Regions from separate parts of the Agrococcus jejuensis genome, predicted to be linked through region 2. Evidence: predicted binding sites of a transcription regulator. Region 2 holds the regulator's gene; each other region holds the start of a gene.
What was found. Region 2 encodes LexA, which represses DNA repair genes until DNA is damaged. Its sites were predicted from a motif close to TCGAACANNTGTTCGA; they were not measured.
Positions count from the first base shown of each region.

Region 1: a site for LexA is predicted at 1,038-1,053, ahead of BLQ67_RS00760 (HNH endonuclease signature motif containing protein). Genes of this name have one in related genera too.
Region 3: a site for LexA is predicted at 2,073-2,088, ahead of BLQ67_RS12565 (HNH endonuclease signature motif containing protein). Genes of this name have one in related genera too.

Region 1 covers NZ_LT629695.1:164,835-168,103, reverse strand. The annotation lists gene map (type I methionyl aminopeptidase) at 1-650, opposite strand, end outside; gene BLQ67_RS16265 (SPOR domain-containing protein) at 679-852, shown strand; gene BLQ67_RS00760 (HNH endonuclease signature motif containing protein) at 1,199-2,527, shown strand; gene BLQ67_RS00755 (DUF1697 domain-containing protein) at 2,562-3,068, opposite strand; gene panB (3-methyl-2-oxobutanoate hydroxymethyltransferase) at 3,073-3,269, opposite strand, start outside.
Region 2 covers NZ_LT629695.1:476,717-479,985, forward strand. The annotation lists gene BLQ67_RS02200 (histidinol-phosphate transaminase) at 1-773, opposite strand, end outside; gene BLQ67_RS02205 (LysM peptidoglycan-binding domain-containing protein) at 904-1,233, opposite strand; gene lexA (transcriptional repressor LexA) at 1,497-2,126, shown strand; gene metE (5-methyltetrahydropteroyltriglutamate--homocysteine S-methyltransferase) at 2,194-3,269, opposite strand, start outside.
Region 3 covers NZ_LT629695.1:2,678,960-2,682,228, forward strand. The annotation lists gene BLQ67_RS12555 (hypothetical protein) at 1-104, shown strand, start outside; gene BLQ67_RS12560 (hypothetical protein) at 157-534, shown strand; gene BLQ67_RS12565 (HNH endonuclease signature motif containing protein) at 564-2,033, opposite strand; gene BLQ67_RS16635 (Pr6Pr family membrane protein) at 2,162-2,863, opposite strand; gene ykgO (type B 50S ribosomal protein L36) at 2,922-3,044, opposite strand; gene BLQ67_RS12575 (GTP-binding protein) at 3,105-3,269, shown strand, end outside.

The DNA.
Region 1 (3,269 bases), 310 kb from region 2:
AGGCCCGAGTGGAACGACGTGCCGACGCCGTGGCCGGTGAAGTCGCGCACGACGCCGTAGCCGAAGCGCGCGGCGTACGACTCGATCGAGCGGCCGATCACGTTGACGCGGCGGCCAGGCTTGACCACGGCGATCGCGCGTCGCAGCGCCTCCTGCGTGCGGTCGACGAGGTCGTCGACCTCGGGCGCGACGGCGCCGACGCGGAACGTGCGGTTCGTGTCGCCGTGCACGCCGTCGACGTAGGCGGTGATGTCGACGTTCACGATGTCGCCCTCGGCGAGCACGGTGTCGTCGGGGATGCCGTGGCAGATGACCTCGTTGACGCTCGTGCACGACGAGCGCGGGTAGCCGCGGTAGCCGAGGGTCGAGGGATACGCGTGGTGCGCGACGAGGTACGCGTGGCCGATGCGGTCGAGCTCGTCGGTCGTGACGCCGGGCCGCACGGCTGCGCCGACGGCCTCGAGGGCATCGGCGGCGATGCGTCCGGCGGCGCGGATGCGCTCGATGGCGGGCGCGTCGTACACGTCGCCGCCGACGTGCTGCGCTGGCCCCGAGCGGCCCACGTACTCGGGCCTGGCGATGCTCGCGGGCACCGCCGGAGCAGCCCCGACGACGCCGGGCACCAGGTGACCGCTCGCGTCCTTGGGCATAGGCTCCAGCATAGGGAAGGGGACGATGATGACCGACTATTGGTACAACCTCGAGACCGGCGCCGTCGAGGAGGGCATGGTCTCTCCTGGCTACGACCGCGCGGGTCCCTTCACGTCGGCCGAGGAGGCCGCGAAGGCGCCCGAGATCATCAAGCAGCGCTCGAAGCAGTGGGCTGCGGAGGACGCCGCCGAGGACCGCTGACGCGGTGGCGACCTGCCACCGAGGCGTCGTCGCCGACCAGCTGGTCGAGGAGGCCCCGAGCGCAGCGAGGAGCCGTCACGAGACCTCGTGACATGCCTGCTCGACGCGACCGCGCGCATGGCTGGGCGGGAGCGGTGGTCGCGTGGTCTCGTGACGCGTGCTCGCCCTTCGGGCTCGCGCGCTCCTCGACCAGCTGTTGGGAATCCTCTCGTCTCGCCTGCCTAGCCGTCTCCCCAGCCGCTCCTTGAGGTGCGAGCGAAGCGAGCCTCGAAAGTGGCACCTGACCCTCCCGAATCGGCCCGCGACCGACGCTTTCGATGTCAGTGGTTGCTGGCAGAGTCAGGTCATGGCGCAGGAGATCGCAGGCACGGGGCAAGGTCCCGACGCTGCCGCGCTCGACGCCATCCAGGCCAACGCGATGAGTCAGCTCGCCGCGATCCGCTCCGGCAAGCAAGCCCTCGAGGCGCACGAGACGCGAGTGCTCGCAGCGCTCGGTCACCTCGCCTTGCATCGCGCGGGTGGCGGGAGCAGCCAGCGTTCCGCGATGGAGATGCGCGCCGTCGCCGCCGAGGTCGGGCTGCAAGCGCGAGTCTCCGACCTGACGATCGAGCGGCAGATCGGCGACGCCATGACCCTCGTCGACACCTGGCCCGTGCTGCTCGAGGCGTTCGCCGAGGGCCGGATCGGGCGCGGGCACGTGCGGGCGATCACCGAGGCGGGCGGGGTGCTGTCGAGCACCGACGTCACGCCTGAGCAGCGCGCCGAGTTCGAGCATCAGATGGTCGCGCTCGCCGAGACCACCACGCCTGCCCGTGTGAAGAAGGTCGCCCGTCGCGAGGCCGACAAGCACCTGACCGAGCCGCTCGTCGAACGCCATCGCGCAGCCCGTGACGACCGTCGCGTGACGTGCGACGACCTCGACGACGGCATGTCCTGGATCGGCGCGCTCGTGCCGTCGGTGCTCGCCCACGGGATCACGGCGTGGCTCCGGGCCGGCGCGAAGGCGAAGTCGAAGGACGACCCACGATCGATGCAGCAGTGGCAGGCGGACGCGTTCTGCGAGCTGCTGCTGACCGGCTCCGGCCAGCCGGCGATCGAGCGCACGCCCGGCGGTGCCGAGGTCGAGCACGCGGGGTTGTTGGCGACGATCAAGCCGATCGTGCAGGTCACGATGCCTGTCACGACGCTCACCGGAACGAGCGCGGCGCCCGGTGCCCTCGACGGCGCACAGCCGGTCGACGCGGAGACCGCCCGCATCCTCGCCGGCGTCGCCGCGACCTGGCAGCGACTGCTGACCGACCCGATCCGCGGCACGGTCGTCGAGGTCGACACCTACTCGCCGGCCGAGGCGCAGCGGCGCCTCCTGCGCGCCCGCGACCAGCACTGCCGGTTCCCCGGCTGCGGCGCCAAGGCTCGCGACGACGACGCCGACCACACCATCGCGTGGGAAGACGGCGGCCCGACCAGCCTCGGGAATCTCGCGCACCTCTGCCGTCGGCACCACACGCTGAAGCACGCGACCGCCTGGTCAGTCAGCCAGCCGACGCCGGGCGTCCTGCACTGGCAGTCGCCGTCGGGCCACGACTACGTCGACCTGCCACCACCCGTCGGCCCGAGGTTCGTCGAGGTGCTCCCCGACGATCCAGGACCGCCTCCACCCGCCCTGCCGTTCTGACGCGCCGCTCCGGCGCGACCGCCAGACGGCAGCGTCATCCCGCCGCGAGCACCCGGCGCAGCGTGCGCACGTTCCTCGTGGTCGTCGACTCCTTGCCGATGCGCGCGACCGCGATGCCGACGGGGGAGTCGAGCGTGTGGCCCTTGGGGTTCGACCAGTGCAGCACGTCGCCGGCGAGCAGCAGCTCCTCGGGCGTCTCGGTCTCGGCGATGCGCTCGAGCACGCCGTCGTCGAGCGCGAACACCACGTACGGTGTGTGCTCGTCGTCCTCGGCGAACGGGTACGCGTCGACGACGGCCTGCAGGGCTTCGATCGTCTGCCCGTGCACGCGGATGCGGCGGCCGAAGCGCTCCTCGAGCGCCGCCTCGGCCGTGCGGGCCGCAGCCGACGCGTCGGAGGCGTCGACGATGGCGTTGCCGCTCGCGAGCACCGTGCGCACCTCGCCGAGGCCGGCGTCGGCCAGCAGCGTGCGCAGGTCGGCGGAGCGCACGGTGACGCCGCCGACGTTGACGCCGCGCAGCAGCAGGACGACGCGAGCCATGCGCCTACTCGTACTCGTGCTCGGCCGCCGGGTAGGCGCCCGAGTCCACGTCGGCCTTGAACGCCTGCGCCGCCTCGGTGAGGGTCTGCGCGAGCTGCGCGTACTGCTTCACGAACCGTGGGGTGCGGCCGGTCGTGAGGCCGGCCCAGTCGGTCCACACGAGCAGCTGGCCGTCGCAGTGCGGCCCGGCGCCGACCGAGA
Region 2 (3,269 bases):
GTCAGCGCCGACAGGTGGTACGGCAGGCGCACGAGGCGCAGCGCGTCGACGACCGCCGGGTCGGCGGCCAGGTAGCCCACGCGCACGCCCGCGTACGCGAACGCCTTGCTCATCGTGCGGGACACGATGAGGCGCTCGAAGCGCGGCAGCAGCGCGAGCGCGGTCTGCGCGCGGTCGTGCGCGAACTCCGCGTAGGCCTCGTCGACGAGCACCATGCCGCGCGCGGCCTCGCACGCCGCCTCGATGACGTCGAGCGACAGCGCCGTGCCCGTGGGGTTGTTGGGCGCGCAGAGGAACACGATGTCGGGGTCGTGCCGCTCGATCGCGGCGACGACCGTCGCGGCGTCGAGCGTGAAGTCGTCGGCGCGCGGCTCGGCGACGTACGTCGCGCCCACGCCCTGCGCCAGCAGCGGGTACATCGAGTAGGTCGGCGCGAACGACAGCAGCGAGCGGCCGGGGCCGCCGAACGCCTGCAGCACGTGCTGCAGCACCTCGTTCGAGCCGTTCGCCGCCCAGATGGACTCGGCCGTCAGGCCGTGGCCCAGGTAGCCGGCGAACGCCTCGCGCAGCTCGGTGAACTCCCGGTCCGGGTAGCGATGCACGCCTGCGATCGCCTCGCGCACCGACGCCACGACGTCGGCGATCACGACGTCGGCGATGGGGAACGCGTTCTCGTTGACGTTGAGCCGCACGGGCACGTCGAGCTGCGGCGCCCCGTAGGGCACGCGGCCGACGAGGTCGTCGCGGAGCGGGAGGTCGTCGAGCGATGCCACCCGACCAGCCTAGGCGCGGGCACGTGCCGCGACGGACAGGCGGCAAGCGCCGCAGCGCGCTGCCCGAACGCGACGGCGCCCCATCCCCTGCACGGGATGGGGCGCCGAGATCGCGGCCTGCGGTGCGCTGCTAGCGCGTGTACTCAGCCGGGATCGCCAGCTGCTGACCGGGCTGGATCGCGCCGCCGATGTCGTTGAGGCTCTGGATGTCGGCGATGACCTCGCGCGGGTCGGCGTCGGGGGCGACGGCCGAGGCGATCGACCACAGCGTCTCGCCCGGCTGCACGACGATCGACTCGTGCACGACGGTCGAGGCCTCGAGGCCTGCCGTGGCCGTGGTGGCCTGCAGCGCACCGAGCGCCGCGAGCACCAGCACGGGTGCGGCGACGACGATGGCGAGCGCGCGGCGACCACGCGCGGTGATGCGCAGCTGGGGGGCCTGGATGGCGATCGCGGTCATGGTGTGCTCCTCGTCTGGATCGGATCGCGGGTGCGGCGCTCGGCCGGGAGCGCTGCACCCGCGTTCCATGATTCGAACGTACCTTCGGATCATCCGTTCGTCAAGACTCGGATTCCGCCGGATTCCTGGGCGACACGCTCGAACATCCGTACCCTTTCGAACATTCCGTCGGATACGCTTTCGAACGAGGCACAGGCTGTTCTCGAACGAGGACGAGTCAATCGGCGACCACCGACACGGTCGCGCGGAGAGGACGACGGACCATGGCACAGCGGCAGCTCACCGAGAAGCAGGAGGCGATCCTGCGCTGCATCCAGCAGTCCGTCAAGCAGCGCGGCTACCCGCCGAGCTACCGCGAGATCGGCGACGCCGTGGGCCTCTCGTCGCTCTCGAGCGTCACGCACCAGCTCGGCCAGCTCGAGCTCGCGGGCGCCATCCGCCGCGACCCCGCTCGTCCCCGCGCCATCGAGGTGCTCGTCGAGTCCGACGACTCCGCCGACGGCGCCGGTGCCGACGCCACGGCGTTCGTGCCGCTCGTCGGCCGCATCGCGGCCGGCGTGCCCATCACGGCAGAGCAGCAGGTCGAGGAGGTCTTCCCCCTCCCCCGCTCGCTCGTCGGAGGCGGCGACGACCTCTTCATGCTCAAGGTCGTCGGCGAGTCGATGATCGACGCCGCGATCTGCGACGGCGACTGGGTCGTCGTCAAGCAGCAGCAGACCGCCGAGAACGGCGACATCGTCGCGGCGATGCTCGACGAGGAGGCCACCGTCAAGGTCTTCCGCCAGCGCGACGGCCACACGTGGCTGCTCCCCCGCAACTCCGCCTTCGAGCCCATCCTCGGCGACGACGCCGTCGTGCTGGGTCGCGTCGTCGCGGTGCTGCGGTCCGTCTGACCTCGCGCACGCGACGGAGGCCGGCTGGGGATCCCCAGCCGGCCTCTCGTCGTGCATGCGCCTGCGCTCAGACGGTCGCGCCGATCCGCTCGCGCGCCCGCTCCGCCGCGGCGACGAGGCGCTCGAGCGACGCCTCCGTCTCGGCGTAGCCGCGGGTCTTGAGCCCGCAGTCGGGGTTGACCCACAGCCGCCCCGCGGGGATGCCCGCCGTGGCCGTCGCGAGCAGCTCGTCGAGCTCGTCGGCGCCGGGCACGCGCGGCGAGTGGATGTCCCACACGCCGGGCCCGATGCCGCGCGGGTAGCCGTGGCCGGCGATGTCGTCGACGATCTCCATGCGGCTGCGCGCGGCCTCGATGCTCGTGACGTCGGCGTCGAGCCCGTCGATCGCGTCGATGATCGAGCCGAACTCCGAGTAGCAGAGGTGCGTGTGCACCTGCGTGCCCGGCGCCGCCCCTCCCGTGGCGATGCGGAAGGCGCGCACCGACCAGTCGAGGTAGTCGGCGCGGCGGTGCTCCTCGAGCGGCAGCAGCTCGCGCAGCGCCGGCTCGTCGACCTGCACGATGCGCGTGCCCGCCGCCTCGAGGTCGGTCACCTCGTCGCGCAGCGCGAACGCGACCTGCGCGGCGGTGTCGGCGAGCGGCTGGTCGTCGCGCACGAACGACCAGGCGAGGATCGTGACGGGGCCCGTGAGCATGCCCTTGACCGGCTTGGCCGTGAGCGACTGCGCGTAGGCGGTCCACGGCACCGTGATGGGCGCGGGGCGCGCGACGTCGCCCCAGAGGATCGAGGGGCGGGTGCAGCGCGAGCCGTACGACTGCACCCAGCCGTGCGCCGTCGCCGCGAAGCCGTCGAGCGACTCGGCGAAGTACTGCACCATGTCGTTGCGCTCGGGCTCGCCGTGCACGAGCACGTCGAGGCCCAGGCGCTCCTGCAGCGCGACGACGTCGCGGATCTCGGCCTCCATCGCGGCGCGGTAGCCGGCGTCGTCGAGCTCGCCCCTCGCGTGGGCGGCGCGGGCGCGGCGGATGTCGCCCGTCTGCGGGAAGGATCCGATCGTCGTCGTGGGCAGCGCGGGCAGCACGATGTCGGCCTGCGCCGCGACGCGCTCGTCGTAGGCGACGCGCTCGGCGTCGCCCGCCGACG
Region 3 (3,269 bases), 1.2 Mb from region 2:
TGCCCGAGACGCGCGTCGCGCGGTGGCTGCACTCGTGGTGGCCGATGGTGTGCCATCTCGTCGGCCTCGCCCTCGTGCTGCTCGCGGCGGCTGGCTCGCGCTGACGGCGCCCGGGCGCGCTCGCTAGGGTCGGTGGACCGAACGGGGGAGGCGCGGATGCCGTGGCTGGAGGTGCTGCTCGCCGTCGTCGGCGGCGTCGCGCTCGGCGGCCTGCTGCTGCTCGGCCGCACGCGGCTGTCGCGCAACGGCATCGGGCTGGCCTGGATCCTCGTCGCCTTCGGCGGCGCCATCGTCGTGCTCGCGTTCGCGTCGCAGCCGCTGCTCGTCATGCTCGTCGCGACGGCCGTCGCCGCCGTCGTCGCGCTCGTCTGCGCGCCGTGGGCGGTCGGGCTGGTCGATCCCGAGCTGCGCGCCCTGCCGTACTGGTCGCGCCTGCGCACCGACGCGCGCCTCCGCGCCGACGAGATGCGCCGTGCCGCGCGCCCCGAGCACGACCTGCCCGAGCGCCGCGACCTCTCGACGCCCGACGACTGAGTCGGCGGCTCGCGGGTTGCGGGCCGCGATCACCTGCGCAGGGGTGTGCGGGTGCGGTGCCGCCTGGGGTAGGCAGAGGTGACGCGCCAGCGTCGGGGCCGGGTGCGTGGTCGGCGGCCACGTGTGGTCGGCGGTGTCGACGGGTCGGTGGGGTGGTCGGCGGGCTCGGTGATCGTCGGCTGCGGTGCGCGCGTGATCGTGAGGGCACCGCGGTGGAGCTCGGTGTGGTGGTGCTGGCAGAGCAGGATGCCGTTGTCGACGTCGGTGTCGCCGCCGTACGACCACGGTGTGACGTGGTGCGTCTCGCACCATCCCGGCGGCGCGGTGCAGCCGGGGGCTCGGCAGTGGCGGTCGCGAGCGACGATCGCGCGGCGTTGGGACTTGGAGAACAGGCGCCGCTTGCGGCCCATCCGCAGCGGCTGACCGGCGTCGTCCTGCACGAGGATCTGCACGAAGGAGTCGCAGAGGTATCGGGCGGCGATCGAGACCGGCACCGTCTCGCCGGTGCGGGACAGGGTCGGGAGGTCCTCGAGCGTCGTCGCGGGCTGCCCGGCGAGGACGTCGGCGGCGACGGTGATCGTGAGCGTGGGCGCCTCGCCGCAGATCCGCGGCGCGGACGCCTCCGCGTGCCGGTTCACGATCGCGACGAACGCGTCGAGCCGCCGCTGCTCCATCGTGCGGTCGTCGATGGGCTGCTCGATCGGGTTGCCGTCCGCATCGAGCACGGGCTCGTCGGTCGCGCCGCACGCGTCCTCGAACACGACTCGGCGCGGCTTGACCTCCGCGTCGAAGCACGCCGCGATGACCTCCTGCTGGTCGTCGGTGCAGTGCCCGCGAATGTCGTACCCGCCACGACTCGACCTGGTGAAGGCGAGGTAGCGGTCGGCGAGCTGCTGCTCGTACCGGGGCTCGTCGCCGTCGGGGTCGATGTGGTCGAGGCACCGCTTCGCCAACACGGTCAGCGTCTCGGGGACGGCCGGCTCGACATCGTCGACGTGCGTGCCGCAGCCGACGGACACGAGGAGGCGCTCCGCATCCTCGACGTCCTCCGCCGACGCGCGACCGTGGTGCTTGTCGAGGCCCGACGTGATCGCGTGCGCCTGCGGCACCGACAGCCACCCCTGTGCCAGCGCTGCCGCGACCTCGGGGTACCGGATGGGGATCGTGCCGCCGGAGATCGCGACCATCTCGCTCGTCGCCGACGCCACGGCACGCAGCTGCTTCGCCTCCGACCAGCGCACGCCGATCTTCGCCTGCAGCATCCGCTCGACGGAGCCGTAGCCCGCGCAGCGCACGAGGGACTCGTCGGCCGGCCGGTGGTCCGATCTCGCGGCGGCCTCCGCGGCAGCGCGCACGATCGCGGCGTCGATGGCGCGGCGGCGAGCAGCGAGCTCATCGATCGCGACGAGCAGCTCGGCGTCGGGCAGCGACGCGAAGGAGGCTTCGAGGGCGATCAGCGCGTCGACGACTCCCGTCTCGACCTGCCCCTGATCGCGCATCCCGACACCGCCTTCCGATGCCTCCAGTATACCATCGAATCGAAGATATGTTCGAAGGATCGGGCTCTTGTGGACAACGCAAGGCGACCCGATTCCAGGTGTCCTGCACCGATCGGGGATCGGTCGCGTCAGTCCGAGGCCGACGCCCCGACCCCGATGCGCGGCACCGGCCGCTCGAGACCCTCGCGCGGCCGCCAGCGCGCCCGCCCGACGATCGCGACGAGCGCGATGCCCACGACGAACGCGAGCAGCACCTGCCCGGTCGGCACGACCAGCTCGCCGATGCCGCCGTGCACGGCCGGGTCGAGGAACGGGTAGGGGATCCATCCGTCGAGCAGCCCGCCGCGCACCCACGACAGCGCGAGGTACGCGATCGGGTACGCCATCCACGCGGGGATGCAGCGGCCCACGCGCAGCGGCCGCTGCGTCGGCACGAGCAGCCAGTCGAGCGCCATGAGCACCGGGATGAGCCGGTGCTGCACGAAGCTCGGGTACTCGACGGTGAAGCCCAGCGCCTCCTCGGGCGACGCGAGCAGCACGGCCCACACGAGGCCCGTGAGCACGATGTACGCCGTCGTGGCGCCGCGCAGGGCGTCGAACCAGCGCGGCCGACCCTCGGGGCGCAGCAGCATCCAGGCGACGACCGCGAGCACGAGCAGGTTCGACTGCACCGTGAAGTAGCCGAGGTGCTCGCTGATGCGCTCGCCCTCGCCGGCGACGGTCACGAGGTTCCAGACCTCGGCCGAGATGCCGGCGAGCAGCACGGTGGTGCGCAGCGCGACGACGAGCGTCGAGCGGTCGGTGAGTCCTCGCGACGTCGTCGTCATCATGCGCTCATCGTGGCACGCGCGACGGCGATCGCCGCGTCACGCGCACCCCGACTCGCGCCTAGCCCTGGCGGCCCTTCATGCGCGGGTTGCGCTTGTTGATGACGAAGACCGTGCCGCGGCGGCGCACGACCTGCGCGCCGGGCTGCTTCGCGAGCGACTTGAGGGATGCGCGCACCTTCACGAGTGCCTCCGATTCCGTGTCATGATGAGAACGGTTATCAGTAAAGCAGGTGGAGCCAGCATGCATCCCGACGTCGCCGTCATGGTCCTCGGCGTGAGCGACGACGTGCGCGCACGGCACGCCACGAGGCTCGCCGCCGCCACGAGCACGCCGCTCGTGCCCGCGCTCGCGATCGAGCACGCCGCGATCGACGGCATCGCCGAGGCGCTCGTGCCCGGGGGAGGC